2 regions of the Priestia sp. TRM10 genome follow, and region 1 is predicted to be linked to the other one. Evidence: predicted binding sites of a transcription regulator. Region 1 holds the regulator's gene; the other holds the start of a gene.
What was found. The regulator LexA, encoded in region 1, represses DNA repair genes until DNA is damaged. The targets are predictions, from matches to a motif close to CGAACATATGTTCG.
Positions count from the first base shown of each region.

Region 2: the regulator LexA is predicted to act here: its motif matches at 4,221-4,234, upstream of addB (helicase-exonuclease AddAB subunit AddB).

Region 1 is NZ_JBJZOT010000015.1:492,155-500,093, forward strand. It holds gene sirA (sporulation inhibitor of replication protein SirA) at 1-337, opposite strand, end outside; gene tkt (transketolase) at 486-2,492, opposite strand; gene ACK3CR_RS19265 (DUF896 domain-containing protein) at 2,678-2,911, opposite strand; gene ACK3CR_RS19270 (YneB family resolvase-like protein) at 2,988-3,659, opposite strand; gene yneA (cell division suppressor protein YneA) at 3,726-4,043, opposite strand; gene lexA (transcriptional repressor LexA) at 4,205-4,828, shown strand; gene ACK3CR_RS19285 (hypothetical protein) at 4,887-5,099, opposite strand; gene ACK3CR_RS19290 (LCP family protein) at 5,253-6,224, shown strand; gene ACK3CR_RS19295 (Gfo/Idh/MocA family protein) at 6,382-7,587, shown strand; gene ACK3CR_RS19300 (DinB family protein) at 7,696-7,939, opposite strand, start outside.
Region 2 is NZ_JBJZOT010000007.1:110,037-117,975, forward strand. It holds gene aceA (isocitrate lyase) at 1-1,014, shown strand, start outside; gene ACK3CR_RS05730 (IDEAL domain-containing protein) at 1,103-1,255, opposite strand; gene ACK3CR_RS05735 (TVP38/TMEM64 family protein) at 1,583-2,221, shown strand; gene phaZ (intracellular short-chain-length polyhydroxyalkanoate depolymerase) at 2,459-3,361, shown strand; gene fabG (3-oxoacyl-ACP reductase FabG) at 3,368-4,108, shown strand; gene addB (helicase-exonuclease AddAB subunit AddB) at 4,317-7,784, shown strand; gene addA (helicase-exonuclease AddAB subunit AddA) at 7,781-7,939, shown strand, end outside.

The sequences.
Region 1 (7,939 bases):
CAAGATGCTCTATTTTATACGGGCCGTTTGCATGTAAAATCATAAGATGATCATTCATGCAAAGAGCAGCTTCACTTCCGTTTTGTTGACATACAAGAAGTGATCCTCTCATAAATACCCGAAAGCGAGGAAGCCCCTCAAACCCATCTCGCAAATATTCGCGCACTTCTAAAACCGGCACAAGGTTTGTAATATAGCGTACTTGTTTTTCAATTTCTTTATAATAAACATGCTCTTTATGTTTATATTCCTTTAAAAGACCGCCAATCATTTCTGGTCTCGCCCCGTAGTGAGTCCAAAACGGCTCTTTAATTGAATAGAGTTCATAAGTTCTCAACGCTCGTTCTCCCCTTTGCGTCTTTTCCTATTATTATAAAGGGAAAAAGAAAAAAGGCTTGTCTATCGCTGACGAGGAGAAGCACTTGTTTTGTCGAATTGAAAAAAAGACTGTCATAACGACAGTCTTTTTTTCATTACTGTAGATTTTATGCGTTTAATAAATTTTTCACGCGAGCTACAACATTTTCAGGAGAGAAGCCGTATTCTTCTAATACTTTTTCTCCTGGGCCAGAAGCACCGAAACCGTCAATTGCTAGAACTTCGCCTTCTCCGCCTACATATTTATGCCAGCCGAATGAAGATCCCATTTCAATGCCAAGACGTTTTGTTACAGCGCTTGGAAGTACGCTTTCTTTATAGTCAGCTGATTGAGCTTCAAAACGATCAAATGACGGAATGCTAACAACTGCAACATCGATATTGTCTTTTTTAAGCTCTTCTTGTGCTTTCATAGCTAAACCTACTTCAGAACCTGACGCAAGTAAAAGCGCATCTGCTGTTTCTTTTTGTGCAGGAGAAACAACGTAAGCACCTTTTGAAACACCTTCGTATGCTTCTTCGTGCGTAATATCAAGCGTTGGCAAACCTTGACGAGTAAGCACAAGCATTGTTGGTTGATCAGTAGATTCAATTGCTAAGCGCCATGCTGCTCCAACTTCCATTGCATCTGCTGGACGCAATACAGAAAGATGAGGCATTGCACGGAATGATGCAAGTTGTTCAACAGGCTCATGTGTTGGACCATCTTCACCAACAGCAATGCTATCATGTGTGAACACGTATGTTACAGGTGTTCCCATTAAAGCTGAAAGACGAATTGCTGGACGAAGGTAGTCAGAGAATACGAAGAACGTACCGCCAAATGGTTTTAAACCGCCATGTAAAGCTAAACCATTTAAAGCTGCTCCCATTGCAAATTCACGAACACCGAACCAAATATTACGTCCGCTGTAGTCTTCTGCTGTAAAGTCACCAGAATTTTTAATTGTTGTTTTGTTTGAACCAGCTAAATCAGCAGAGCCGCCGAAGAAAGATGGAATGTTTTCAGCAATCGCGTTTAGCACGTCTCCTGAAGATGCACGTGTTGCAACTTCCTTACCAGCTTCAAAGCTTGGTAAAATGCTGTTCCAGTCTACGTCTACTTCGCCTTTTAAAGCTTTTTCAAACTGCTCAGCAAGCTCGCCATACTGCTCTTTGTATTCTGCAAAAAGCTTGTTCCATTTTTCTTCGCTTTCTTGTCCTTTTTGAACAATTGTACTTTCAAAATGCTCGTACACTTCATCAGGCACATGGAAATCTTGTTCAAATGTCCAGCGATAAGCTTCTTTTGTTAGCTTCATTTCGTCTTCACCAAGTGGTGCACCGTGAACACCTGATGTACCAGACTTGTTTGGAGAACCATAACCAATTACTGTTTTCACTTCAATTAATGTTGGACGTTTTGTATCTTTTTGTGCTTCTTCAATCGCCGCATTAATTTCTTCAATGTTGTTTCCGTCTTCAACACGGATAACTTGCCATCCATATGCTTTGAAACGATCTTCTACGTTTTCAGAGAATGAACGATCAAGTTCACCATCTAATGAGATGTCATTAGAATCATAAAGAACAATAAGACGACCAAGTTGTAAGTGTGCAGCAAGTGAAGCAGCTTCGCTTGCAACCCCTTCCATAAGGTCTCCGTCTCCACAAATCGAATATGTATAGTGGTTTACGATGTCAAAGTTCTCTTTGTTGTAAGTTGCTGCTAAATGTCTTTCACCCATAGCCATACCTACAGCCATTGCGATACCTTGTCCTAGTGGACCTGTTGTTGCTTCAACACCAGCTGTATGACGGTATTCTGGATGTCCAGGCGTTTTACTTCCCCATTGACGGAAGTTTTTGATTTCGTCCATTGATAGATCATAGCCTGAAAGGTGTAGAAGGCTATACAGAAGCATTGATCCGTGACCTGCTGATAACACGAAACGATCGCGGTTAAACCATTCAGGGTTTTTCGGATTATGATTCATAAATTTTGTCCATAAAGCATATGCCATTGGAGCTGCGCCCATCGGCATTCCAGGGTGTCCTGAGTTTGCTTTCTCAATTGCATCAATAGAAAGTGTGCGAATAGTAGTGACTGATAAATCTTCAATACGTTGTGACATTTTCTTTCCTTCCTTTCTGCTAACAAAAATCTAATAATAACTCTATCATACTAATATTGCCTTGATTTGTACAACAATTCAATAGCAATTATATCATTTCTCATTAACGCTGTTTTCACTCATAAAATACACAAAAAGGCCAGAGTATAGCACTATTTCTCCTCTAACCTTTTTATGATAACCCATTAATTTAATTTGTTACGTTTTTGACTCTCTTTTAGCTTTTTCGGTGTAACATCATTGCCTTCTGGATCGACAATTTTGACCGAATGTAAAGAATTGGTCATTGATTTACGAAAAGTTTGTAAATATTCTTGTCGTAAATTTTTTTGTTCAGAAGCTTCTTTTTCTGTTAAACCTTCTGTTTTTGATTTGTTTGCAAGCTCATTAATTCGAGCAATTTTATCTTTTGATAACATTGTATTCTCCTTATAAAAAGTTCTCGTTTATGTACATATCGTACAAAAGAGAGGGTAAATTAGCAAGTAAGTTACCTTATTCTATTTCAATGTCCATTTTTTCATTCTCTTCTTGTTCTTTCATATGTTCCTGATAGCGACGGTGAACTGTTGCTTTGCTAACATCATACCCTAATCCTCTTAGCGTTAAAGCAATATCATAAAACGTCAGCTTTTTAGCTCGAAGTCTTATAATGTCTTCAATAGGAACTTCTTTTTTATCTCGTCCACCGCTTGTTCTATTTTTTAAGTTTAGTTCAGGTTTATATCCGTTTTCTACAGCTCTCTTCATTCCCCGCTTAATTTTAAAGCGAACAATTTGGCGCTGATATTCTTCAACAGCAGCTAAAATATTTAAAACCATTGTGTCACTTTCAGATAAATAAAGCTCACCTTGTTCATTCAACGTATAAACTTTAGCACCCGCTTTTTTCAGCTCATGCATAAGCGCTACTTTACTGTTGCCACGTCCAAGTCTTGTATCATCCTGTACAAGAAGCACATCTCCTTTTCCTTCTTGAAAAAGAGTGAGTGCTTCAATAATTCCATCACGTTCAACGTCATATCCACTATGACGCTCTTCAATAACTTTTATAATTTCAAAACCGTGCTTTTTAGCAAGCTCTTCTAACTCTTCTCTTTGCCTTATTAATGATGTTGTTTGACTTTCTTTTTCCGTGCTTACCCGACAATAAATAATCGCTCTCATATTTCGCCCCTACACAGTGTTTTTAATCTATTATTTCATGAAAGAAAAGAAAACAGCAAGAATCTATTACTGTGTTTTAGCAACAAGCGCATTGTTTAGTTTTTCTTTTAAAACTGGAATATAAATTTCTTCGCCTTCTTTGAGGTCTTTCTTCTCTATATTGTTCTGCTTCTCGACCCAATCTATAAAATCAACGGTTGAAAGCTGATGATTCCCTTGATACTCGTTCGCTAATCCCCAAAGCGTGTCACCTGCTTTAACGGTAACAATCGCATATTGATCAAGCTCTGGCTCTTTTGACACGTTTAATATAATAAATGAAAAAAGTGCAAGTCCTGCAAAAAATGTGACATAGTATGTAAGTGAATTAGTCCTCGTTTTCATCTTTCTCCCACCTTTAAGAATGTATGTTCGGAATATATGTTCTTATTTTATCTCTTTCATTCTTTTATTGTCAACGGATTTTTTTCGAACTTATGTTTGTATCTATGAAAAAACCATGTTATAATCCTAGTAAGATTGAGCTAGATTTGAGGTGAATCCCAATGACAAAGTTATCGAAGAGACAGCAACAGATTTTGAGTCATATAAAAGAATGTGTAAAACTTAAAGGATATCCCCCGTCAGTACGCGAAATTGGTGAAGCAGTCGGACTTGCATCAAGCTCAACGGTTCACGGGCACTTAGCTCGCCTTGAAAGCAAAGGATTAATTCGACGTGACCCTACAAAACCGCGTGCAATCGAGATTCTGGACTTAGATCAAACAAACGATGTTCAAAAAAATAATGTTATTAATGTTCCGGTTATTGGTAAAGTAACAGCAGGACAGCCTATTACAGCTATAGAGAACATTGAAGAATATTTTCCGTTACCTGATAAATATGTGGCTCCTGATGAGCACGTATTTATGCTTGAAATTGTTGGAGATAGTATGATTGAAGCTGGAATTCTAAATGGCGATATGGTAATTGTGAGACAACAACAAACAGCAAGCAACGGCGATATTGTTGTTGCTATGACAGAAGAAAATGAAGCAACAGTAAAACGTTTCTTTAAAGAAGAAAACTATATTCGTTTACAACCTGAAAACGCCACAATGGCTCCTATTATTTTGAACAATGTTTCAATTTTAGGAAAAGTTATTGGCGTATATCGCTCGATTCATTAGAAGGCGTAAAAAATCCCTCTTACTTATTTAAAGAGGGATTTTTTACGCTATGTAGTGATCATGTACAACCTTCGCACTCGTAATAATGATCTTTTGCTTCAATAACTTTGATCAATTTGCCAATCTTCACATCATCTTCATCTGTGAACTCAATATCTGCCACGCGCTCTAGAATTTGAGATGCTGCCTCTTCTTCACTTTGCGCAACAACGCTAAATTCTCCTTCTTTCTTTAGCGAAAGCACTTCGTATTGAAATAAATAACGATTCATTTTCCCCTCTCCTTTCCTATAAAGTATATCCTAATATACACTAGCAGAAAGAATGCGCGCAAGAAATCTGATTACGCTCTTTCTCTTCTGAGATGCCAAACAAAGAAAAGTTTGATACAATGTTTGCTTAAGAGTACAAATGCTACTGGCATCATGATAGAGAAAGTGGTGAAAAGCACATTGGAAAGAACCGAAAGAACAAGAAATAGAAAAAGAAGACGTCGACCAAGATGGGGCCGCATTATTCTAGCGCTCATCCTTCTTGTAGTCGTCGCTGGAGGAATTTATAGCTTTATTCAATATAAAATAGGACTCTCTGAAGCTCAAGATGGAAGTTTCGCAAAAGACGGAGAGCTTTATGATGACTTTAATGGCTCACTTCCTAACGACGGAAAAATGAATGTCCTTTTGCTTGGAAGTGATTCACGAGGTGAAGATCACGCTCGTACAGATTCTATCCTTATTGCACACTATGATCAAGACGCAAAACAACCTAAAATCGTTTCCCTTATGAGAGACATGTATGTTGACGTTCCAGGACACGGAAAACAAAAATTAAATTCTGCCTTTGCTTTTGGAGGACCTGAGCTTTTACGTAAAACAATTGAAGAAAACTTCGGTGTTGATATTAATTACTATGCTGTCGTAGACTTTCAAGGCTTCCCAAAAGTCGTGGACGCGATTGCTCCAGACGGTATTACCGTAACCGTTGAAGAAGAAATGTCTTCTGGTATTGGTATGACCCTTCATGAAGGAAAACAAACATTACATGGTGATAAACTTCTGGGCTATGTTCGCTTCCGTCACGATAGTTTAAGTGATTTTGGACGTGTTCAACGTCAGCAAGAAGTGCTAACAAAACTGAAAAAAGAAGCCGCAAGCATTGGCAGTGTCTTCAAACTTCCAAAATTGCTCGGTCTTACAGATCCGTATGTTGATACAAACATTGATCAAAAAACACTTCTACTCCTTGGAAAAGACTTTGCTACAGGAAGCACTAAGGAAGTTAAAACACTTCGCCTCCCTCTTGACGGTACATTTGAAAATGCCCGTGAAGACGTTGGAGCTGTGTTAAGTATTGATAAAGAAGAAAATAAAAAAGCTCTACAAGAGTTTCTTGATTAAATGAAGGAAGACTCACATTTTCACAATGTGAGTCTTTTTTTATACCAATTAATCTTTTAGAACATATATTAATAGGAACACAAATAACTTCTGTTGTATTTTCTAACAATGCTTTTTATACTTTAATGAGAGTTTCTAAAAAACAGGAGGCATGAATATGGGGGAATTTGAACGTCATAGCACTTTTTTTTCGGGTTTTCTAAACAGCAACTATTTGCGTGAAAAAGATAAACACATTTATAAAAACGAAACACCTCTTTATAAATTTAACATTATTGGTGCCGGGATGATTGGGCATGAGCATATTAAAGCAACAATGTTAGAAGGACGTGCTTCAGTTCATGGCATATATGATCCTAACCAAAAAAGTGTCAAAGAAGCCCTTCATATGATTGAGGAAAACTTTCCGGGTCATATTGTACATGTTTATGATAATTTAAAAGCAGCGTGCGAAGATCCTGATGTTGATGGACTTATTATTTGCACCCCAAATTATACACATAAAGAAATTGTGGAAGAAGCGATGAAATCTGGAAAACATATTTTACTTGAAAAACCAATGGCAACTACGTTGAAAGATGCATGGATCATTCAACAATGGGCTGAGTCTTATCAGAACGTTTTTCAAATTGGTTTGCAATATCGCTACAAAGCGCTTTATCAAGAAGCCCTTTATGAGACAAAAGAGCGCAACTCAATTGGAAATATAAAAACGATGATGATGACAGAACACCGCCTTCCTTTCTTAGATAAAGTCGAGCAGTGGAATAAGTTTTCAGAACTTTCAGGCGGAACTCTTATTGAAAAATGTTGCCATTACTTTGATTTATTAAATCTATTTGCAGATGCTAAACCCTTTTCTGTTTATGCAGTAGGTGGAAACGCTATCAATTTTAAAGACTTTCAATATGAAGGAAAGAAAGCTGATATATTAGATCATGCAAACATCATCATTATTTATGAAAATGGAATACATGCTTCTTTTAATTTGTGCATGTTCTCTCCCCTTTTCCGTGAAGATTTAACGCTGTGCGGAGACCGTGGAAGACTATATGGATATGAAAATGAAGATTTTCTTCCCTATCATAAACCATCTACACATTTAGAAGTGCTTTGTGGAGAAAGCGCTCCTGCTAAGATTACTACTCCTTGCTATCCTGAAATCATTCAAAACAGCGGTCATAATGGCGGAACGTACTATGAACATAGGGCATTTGTTGATGCGATTGCTGGAAAAAAAACAAAAGCAGCTACTCCTGCTGAAGGATTTTGGTCTATTGCAGTCGCAAGCGCTGCTGATGAATCGATCCAAAGCGGAAAAGTCGTAACTATACGCGAGTTTCTAGATAGACACCTTTCATAAATAACGAATCTGTTACATTTTTAATGTTGATAATAAGTCAAAATTAAAGGAAACCCCCTTTCTAAGGGTTTCCTTTATTCTCCTACTAACAAACTATTCAGCATACTATTAAAGCGGTGGATTTTCCACACCTAAACGAATCCAATCTTCTTTTGGTGGTCCATAAACCCCAAAAGGTTTTAGTCCTGCTTGACGCATCAAAACTGTAACTTGGCCGCGATGATGAACAATATGCTTAATTAATCCCATTAGGATCATAGCGTTTGATTCCTCTCTTCCGAACGCTTCTTGTATGTGTTCTAGGGATTCATCTGTCCATTGTTCTTCAATGACTTTGGAGGCATAAGAACTT
Region 2 (7,939 bases), on a different contig from region 1:
GTTGCCGCTGATGCAAACCTTTCAGGACATATGTATCCAGATCAGAGTTTATATCCAGCAAACAGTGTACCAAGTGTTGTGAAAAGAATTAACCAAGCTCTTCAGCGTGCAGATCAAATCCAGCATCTTGAAGGAGAAGGGGAAATTGATTACTTTGCTCCTATCGTAGCAGATGCAGAAGCAGGATTTGGTGGCCAGTTAAATGTTTTTGAATTGATGAAAGGAATGATTGAGTCTGGAGCAGCAGGTGTTCATTTTGAAGATCAACTTTCATCAGAAAAGAAATGTGGCCACCTTGGTGGAAAAGTACTCCTTCCAACTCAAACAGCTGTGAAAAATTTAATATCAGCTCGTTTAGCAGCAGATGTAATGGGAGTACCAACGCTTGTTATTGCACGAACAGATGCAGATGCAGCTGATTTAATTACGAGTGATATTGACCCTGTTGATCAGAAATTTATTGCGAGCGAAGAAAGAACACCAGAAGGTTTCTATCGCACAAAAGCAGGCATTGATCAAGCAATTGCTAGGGGCTTAGCATATGCTCCATATGCTGACTTAGTATGGTGTGAAACATCTGAACCAAGTTTAGAACAAGCAGAAAAATTTGCAAAAGCAATACATGAGGAATTCCCAGGTAAGATGCTTGCTTACAATTGTTCGCCATCTTTCAACTGGAAGAAGAAATTAGATCCAGAAACAATTGAAGAGTTTCAGCGTGAAATCGCAAAAATGGGCTACAAGTTCCAATTTGTTACTCTTGCAGGATTCCATTCTTTGAATCACAGCATGTTTGAGCTAGCTCGCAAATATAAAACGCGCGGTATGGGAGCATATTCAGAGCTTCAACAAGCAGAATTTGCAAGTGAAAAACATGGCTATAGTGCAACAAGACATCAGCGCGAAGTTGGCACAGGGTATTTTGATAAAGTATCTCAGGTTGTTACAGGTGGTACGTCTTCAACAACAGCTTTAAAAGGCTCAACAGAGGAATCACAGTTTACTGAAGCATAAAAAAAGAGGAGAAGCGTTTACGCTTCTCCTCTTTTTTATTTGAAAATAGATATAAAAAAACCCTTCAAGAACTGAAGGGTTTTATACGTTATGTTGTGCTTTTCATAAGGGCTGCATATTTCTCGGCTAACTTGTGGAACGTTTGCTGATCACCTGTGTCTAAAGCGTTATTAATCTCTGTTTCCAAAATCTCTTTTTTGCGTTTGAAAAGGGAATCATCAATAACCATTTGAATGTACATCTGTAACAGGTTTTCGTCCTTTCTGTTTCTCCGTGAATGGGCTAGCGACTTCATCATCTCAGTGTAAGAATTTTCGTTTTTAATGAGAATCACCCCTGCGCCTTTTTTTTAGTATATAAACGAAAAAGCGAAAATACAACTAGAATTTATAATTTTAAAAAAATTTATTTGTTCTGTACTGTAACAGAGCAACCAAGCCTTTTATTTTGATAATCTTTACCCCATTAAAAAAGAATTAAAACAGGCTTATATTCTTAAAAGAGGACAAACTGTACAAGAAAATCTATAATGGGATAAAATAAGAACAAGGATGAAAGTTAAGAAGAGATGGAGGAAGCTTGGGCATTGAATGAAGTAGAGCATTTTTTTACACTAGAGAACATTTTGGACTTGCTTAATAAGTATCAGTCATTTGGTCTTTTACCTGGTATTTTGCTACCCTTCCTTGAAGCTTTTATTCCAATCTTGCCGCTGTTTGTTTTTGTTGTAGCTAACTCTGCGGCATTTGGGCTGTGGCTAGGGTTTCTTATATCATGGCTTGGAGCAGTAGGAGGAGCGCTTTGCGTGTTCTTACTTGTCAGGAAATATGGACAGCGACGCATTTTCAATTTTCTACATCGCCATCAGCAAGTGCGCCGTGTCATGGATTGGCTCGAGCGTCACGGCTTTGGTCCTTTGTTTATTATGCTATGCTTTCCTTTTACTCCTTCAGCAGCCATCAATGTCGTTGCAGGGCTATCTCGCGTTAGTATGGCTCAGTTTGCCTTAGCCGTTATGGCGGGAAAAATGGTTATGATTTTTGCGATAAGCTATATTGGAGAAGATATCGGATCATTTTTTAGAGAGCCTCTTAAAACAGTTATTGTACTTGCTGTTATCGTCATACTATGGATTGTAGGAAAGCGGATTGAAATTCATCTAAATACAAAAACAGGCTATAAGCAACGAAAGCGAGAAAGAGGATAAAATACTTGTAAAATATTAAGCATTGAAGGAACTGTCCTATGACAGTTCTTTTTTGTTTGAAAAATAAATTAAATTAATCTTGCAATCATGAAAAGGAAGAATATTGAATAATGTAAAAGTAGAAGGTCTTCTGCAGAAAAAATGAAGCTTTAGCTATTAAAACTAGTTCAAATGGCGAGGGAAAGGGTAAATAAAAGTATAAACCTATTAACTATATGGGAATATAGGGGGATGCTTATGAAGAAAGTGCTACTGAAAAAGACAACGCTTTCGAATGGAGAAACATTAGGATACCGAGAGCGGGAAGGAGGATCGGTTCCTTTATTACTCATCCATGGAAATATGACATCATCGAAGCATTTTGATACCTTTTTAGAAAAAGCGGATGAGAAATATAAGATTTACGCGCTTGATCTAAGAGGGTTTGGTGAATCCACTTATAATACACGAGTTGAAGCTATGCGTGACTTTGCGGAAGATGTAAAACTTTTTGTTGATCAAATTCATCTAAAAGATTTTGCACTTCTTGGGTGGTCACTTGGTGGAGGAGTTTGTTTGCAGTATGCGGCACTTTATCCAGATGACTGTCATCATCTTATTTTAATATCATCTGTCTCGACTCGAGGATATCCACTTTACGAGATGGACGAGTTAGGAAGGCCTAATGTAAATCACCGTCTTTCAACTAGAGAAGAAGTTGAGGGAGATAATCGGATTGCTCCAGTGGTAACAGCTTATGAGACGAAAAACTATCCCTTTCTCCGAGCTGTATGGGATTCGCTTGTTTATGTATATGAGAAACCGAAAGAAGAACGATATCAATCCTATTTAGAAGATATGACAACACAGCGCAATTTAGCAGACGTTTATTATAGCTTAAATTCCTTCAATTTAAGTAACGATCATAACGGGCTTAAGGAAGGAAGTAATGAAGTTCAAAACATTCGAATACCTGTTTTAATCCTTTATGGAGACAAGGATTATGTCATCACACAAAAAATGACAAGGGAAATTGCTGTTGACCTAGGTGAATTTGGCACATATGTGGAATTAAATAAGTGTGGACATTCTCCACTTGTCGATGCACTTGATCAAGTTCTCCATGAAATGAATCACTTTCTAAATGAAAAAGAGGGGTGAATAAGAATGAGATTAGAAAACAAAGTAGCGATCATTACAGGAGCAGCAAGTGGGTTAGGATTTGAAGCAGCCAAGCGTTTTATGGAAGAAGGAGCAAAGGTAGCACTCGCTGATTTTGATGAAAAAATTGGGCAGGAGAGTGTTGAAGCACTTCGAGGAAAAGGCGGTACTGTCGAGTTTTTTAAAGTAGACGTCGCAAACCGTGATTCCGTAGACTCCATGGTAAAAAACGTAGTCGACAAGTTTGGAACAGTGGACATTTTGATTAATAATGCAGGTATTACAAGAGACGCTATGTTAACAAAGATGTCTGTGGAAAATTTTCAAAAAGTTATTGATGTGAACTTAACAGGTGTTTTCCATTGTACTCAAGCTGTTGTGCCTTACATGATTGAAAAAGGAAAAGGAAAAATCATTAGCACTTCATCTGTATCAGGGGTATATGGAAACATTGGGCAAACAAACTACGCTGCATCAAAAGCAGCTGTTGTTGGAATGACCAAAACATGGGCAAAAGAACTTGCTCGAAAAGGAATTAACGTGAATGCTGTTGTGCCTGGATTTATCGCAACAAATATGGTCAAGAGCATGCCCGAAAAGGTCATTAATAATCTTGTGAAAACAATTCCAGCGCAAGAGCTTGGAAAACCTGAAGACATTGCAAATGCGTATCTTTATCTTGCTTCTGATGAAGCAAGATATGTTCACGGAACAGCCCTGCACGTTGATGGTGGGATTATGATGTAGTAGAATTGAAGAATTTTGGTTGAGGAAGTGCCTTTTTTAAGGCACTTTTTTTTGTTTTAAAATGAAAACAGAAGAAATTGCTAAAGAAAAAAATTCATTCATTAGCAAAAACCGAACGGATGTTTTGTAATGGCTTCGATGTTATAATAAAGAAAAAGAGCCGGTTACAAATTACATAATCAGCTTAGATGAAGATAGGAGGAGAACAATGGCACTTCAATTTATAATTGGTCGGTCTGGAAGTGGAAAAACATCGTACTGTTTGGATCAAATTCGTTCAGAGCTCCGTTCAGATCCACTTGGAGATCCTATTATTTACTTAGTTCCGGAACAAATGACGTTTCAATCAGATTACAATCTTATTTCAACTAAAGGATTAGCTGGAATGATTAGAGCGCAAGTATTAAGTTTTACACGTCTCTCATGGAAAGTATTACAAGAAGTAGGAGGCATGACTCGTTTACACCTTGATGATACAGGAATTCATATGTTGCTTCGTCGGATTATCGAAGAAAAGAGAGATGAGCTGTCTATTTTTAAAAATGCTGCTGAGAAGCAAGGGTTTGTAGATAAGCTTGAAAGTATGATTATTGAACTTAAAAGATATTGCTTAGAACCAGAAGCATTAACAGAATTAGTCCAGGAAACAAAAGAGGACGAAGGGGCACTAAGCGAGAAACTTCAAGACTTGCTTGTCATTTATAAGAGCTTTGAAGAATACTTGTTCACAAAATACGTAGATTCGGAAGATTATTTACAACTTTTAACAGAAAAACTTCCTTACTCTTCTTATGTGAAAAATGCAACTGTTTATGTTGATGGCTTTTATACTTTTACTCCTCAAGAGCTTAACATTCTATTTTCTTTAATGAAGGAAGCTAAAGATGTGAAGATTTGTTTAACAGGAGAAAAGGAAAACTCTTATCTCTTTAGAACAACAGCTGAAACATATCAAACACTAAAAAACGGAGCAGATGAAGAAAGCATTGAAATTATGGATCCCCTCGTTTTAAAAGGTGGAGCAAGATACAATAATTCTTCATCGCTTCGTCATCTTGAACAATTTTTTGAGCATCGCCCTGTCCCAACTTTCGAGCAAGAAGTAGACGATATTAAGCTTTTTCCAAGCGCAAATAGGCGAGCTGAAATAGAAGGTGTTGCACGAGAGATACGTAAGATTGTTTCACAAGGAACGTACAGGTATCGAGATATGGCGGTTATTGTTCGTAATCCGAATGAATACGAAGACACGATAAGAGCGCTTTTTCAAGACTATGACATTCCGCACTTTATTGACCAAAAACGAGCAATGGCCCATCATCCGCTTATCGAATTGTTGCGTTCAAGCCTTGAGATAGCAGGAGGTTCATGGCGGTACGAACCTATTTTTAGAGCAATTAAAACAGATCTGCTTTTTCCACTCGACATCTCTCTTAATGAGATAAGAGAAGAGATGGACAAGCTTGAGAACTATGTACTCTCTTATGGTATTCAAGGTTCTAGGTGGACAAGTGAGGAAAAATGGACCTATAGACGTTATCGTTCCCTTGAAGATGTAAAAACAGGACAAACAGACGAAGAAAGAGAGATAGAACAAAAATTAAATGAATTAAGAGGCATTGTTGTTCATCCTATCCATTCATTGCAAAAAAGTTTAAAGAAAGCAAAAACAGGTTTCGAATATGGAAAAGCAATCTATGAGTTTCTTCTTTCTTTGAATATCCCTGAAAAGATGGAGAAGCTTAGAGAAGAAGCAAATGAAAATGGAGACTTACAGCGTGCTGATGAACATCATCAAGTATGGAAAGCCGTTATTCACTTACTTGATCAATTTGTAGAAATGATGGGAGAACAAAAGCTATCTTTTACACTCTTTAGCTCTATTTTAGATACGGGATTTGATAGCCTGAAATTTGCGCTTGTTCCTCAAGCAATTGACCAAGTGATGGTAGCGAACTTTGAGCGTTCTCGTTTAACAAATATAAAAGCTGTTTTTGTTATTGGAGCAAATGACGGGGTTATTCCAGCTCTTCCCGTAGAAGACAGCCTTTTATCAGATACTGAGCGTGAAAACTTACAGCGGATAGGTGCTTCTCTTGCTCCGAGTACAAGGGATCAGCTTTTCGATGAAGATTTCCTAATTTATCTTGCTTTTGTTTTACCAAAAGAACGCCTATACATTAGCTATCCTCTTGCGAACGAAGAAGGGAAAACGTTGCTTCCATCAAGGGTTATCAATCATTTGCGTGAAATGTTCCCACTTTTAAAGGAAGAGTGGCTTGCAGCGAATCCAGCAGAGCTTCCTGAAGAGGCTCAGCTTGCTTATATTCAGAGTCCCTATACATCCCTTGCAAACTTAGCATATCAACTGCAAGCATGGAGGAATGGCTACCCGATTAGTCCAATATGGTGGGATGTTTATAATTATTTTATAAAAGATGAAAATTATCGTTTATACAGTCGCCAAGTTTTGAGCAGTTTATTCTATAAAAATGAAGCTAAAGTGCTTTCAAAAGGGATTACTAAAAAACTTTATGGCCAAAAAATTAAAACGAGCGTTTCACGTATGGAAAAATTCAATGCATGTCCATACTCTCACTTTGCGGCGCATGGGCTAAAATTAAAAGAACGACGTGTTTTTAAACTCAATGCCCCTGATATCGGTGAACTGTTTCATGGTGCGTTGAAGTTGATCTCAGAGAGATTACAGCATGAAGGAAAAGAGTGGAGTGAGCTTACAAGGCAGGAATGTCATGAGCTTGCCGTATTTAGCGTTGACGAGCTTTCCTTAAATTTGCAAAATGAGATTCTATTAAGTTCGCATCGTCATCGGTACTTAAAACGAAAACTTCAGCAAACAGTAGAGCGAGCAACCATTATTTTAAGTGATCATGCAAAAGCAAGCGGATTTGCACCGATAGGGCTTGAGCTTGCCTTTGGTCCGAAAGAAACGTTACCATCTCTTCCGATTACATTGCCAAATGGCACAAAGATGGAGCTTGTTGGCCGAATTGACAGGGTCGACAAAGCGATGAGTTCAAAAGGCCTTCTTCTTCGGATTATTGACTATAAATCAAGCGACAGAGACATTGACTTAGTTGAAGTTTATTATGGCCTTTCTCTTCAAATGCTTGCTTATCTAGATGTTGTTATCACAAATGCTGCGAAATGGCTTGGTAAAGAAGCATTGCCAGCAGGTGTCCTTTATTTCCATGTACACAATCCATTTGTGAACAGTACAAAACTTCTTAAAGAAGATGAAATTGAAGATGAGCTATTCAAAAAGTTCAAGATGAAAGGCCTTCTTCTTGGTGAAGAGGAGTCTATTAAATTAATGGACACGACGCTTGAATCAGGGCATTCAAAAATTGTATCAGCAGGCTTGAAGAAGACGGGCGGTTTTTATTCAAATTCTTCTGTTGCAAGTGAACAAGAATTTGAGACAATTCGGAATTATATTCGTCAACACTTTGAAGCTTCTGGAACAAGTATTACAGAAGGAAAAATCGATATCTCTCCGTACAAATTAAAAGATCGTACGCCGTGTGATTTTTGTTCTTACAAATCTGTTTGTCAGTTTGACCAAGCATTTGAAGAAAATAGCTACCGAGAGCTTAAGAAAGAGCAAGATAAAATTGTGTTAGAACGTATGAAAGAAGAAGGTGAAACAAAATGACGGATCTAAGAGAGAAGCCAGCAAACAGTCAGTGGACAGATGACCAGTGGAAAGCTATCGTTGCTACTGGTCAAGATACGCTTGTGGCAGCAGCTGCTGGTTCTGGAAAAACAGCTGTTCTAGTTGAGCGTATCATTGGAAAATTGATAGACGAG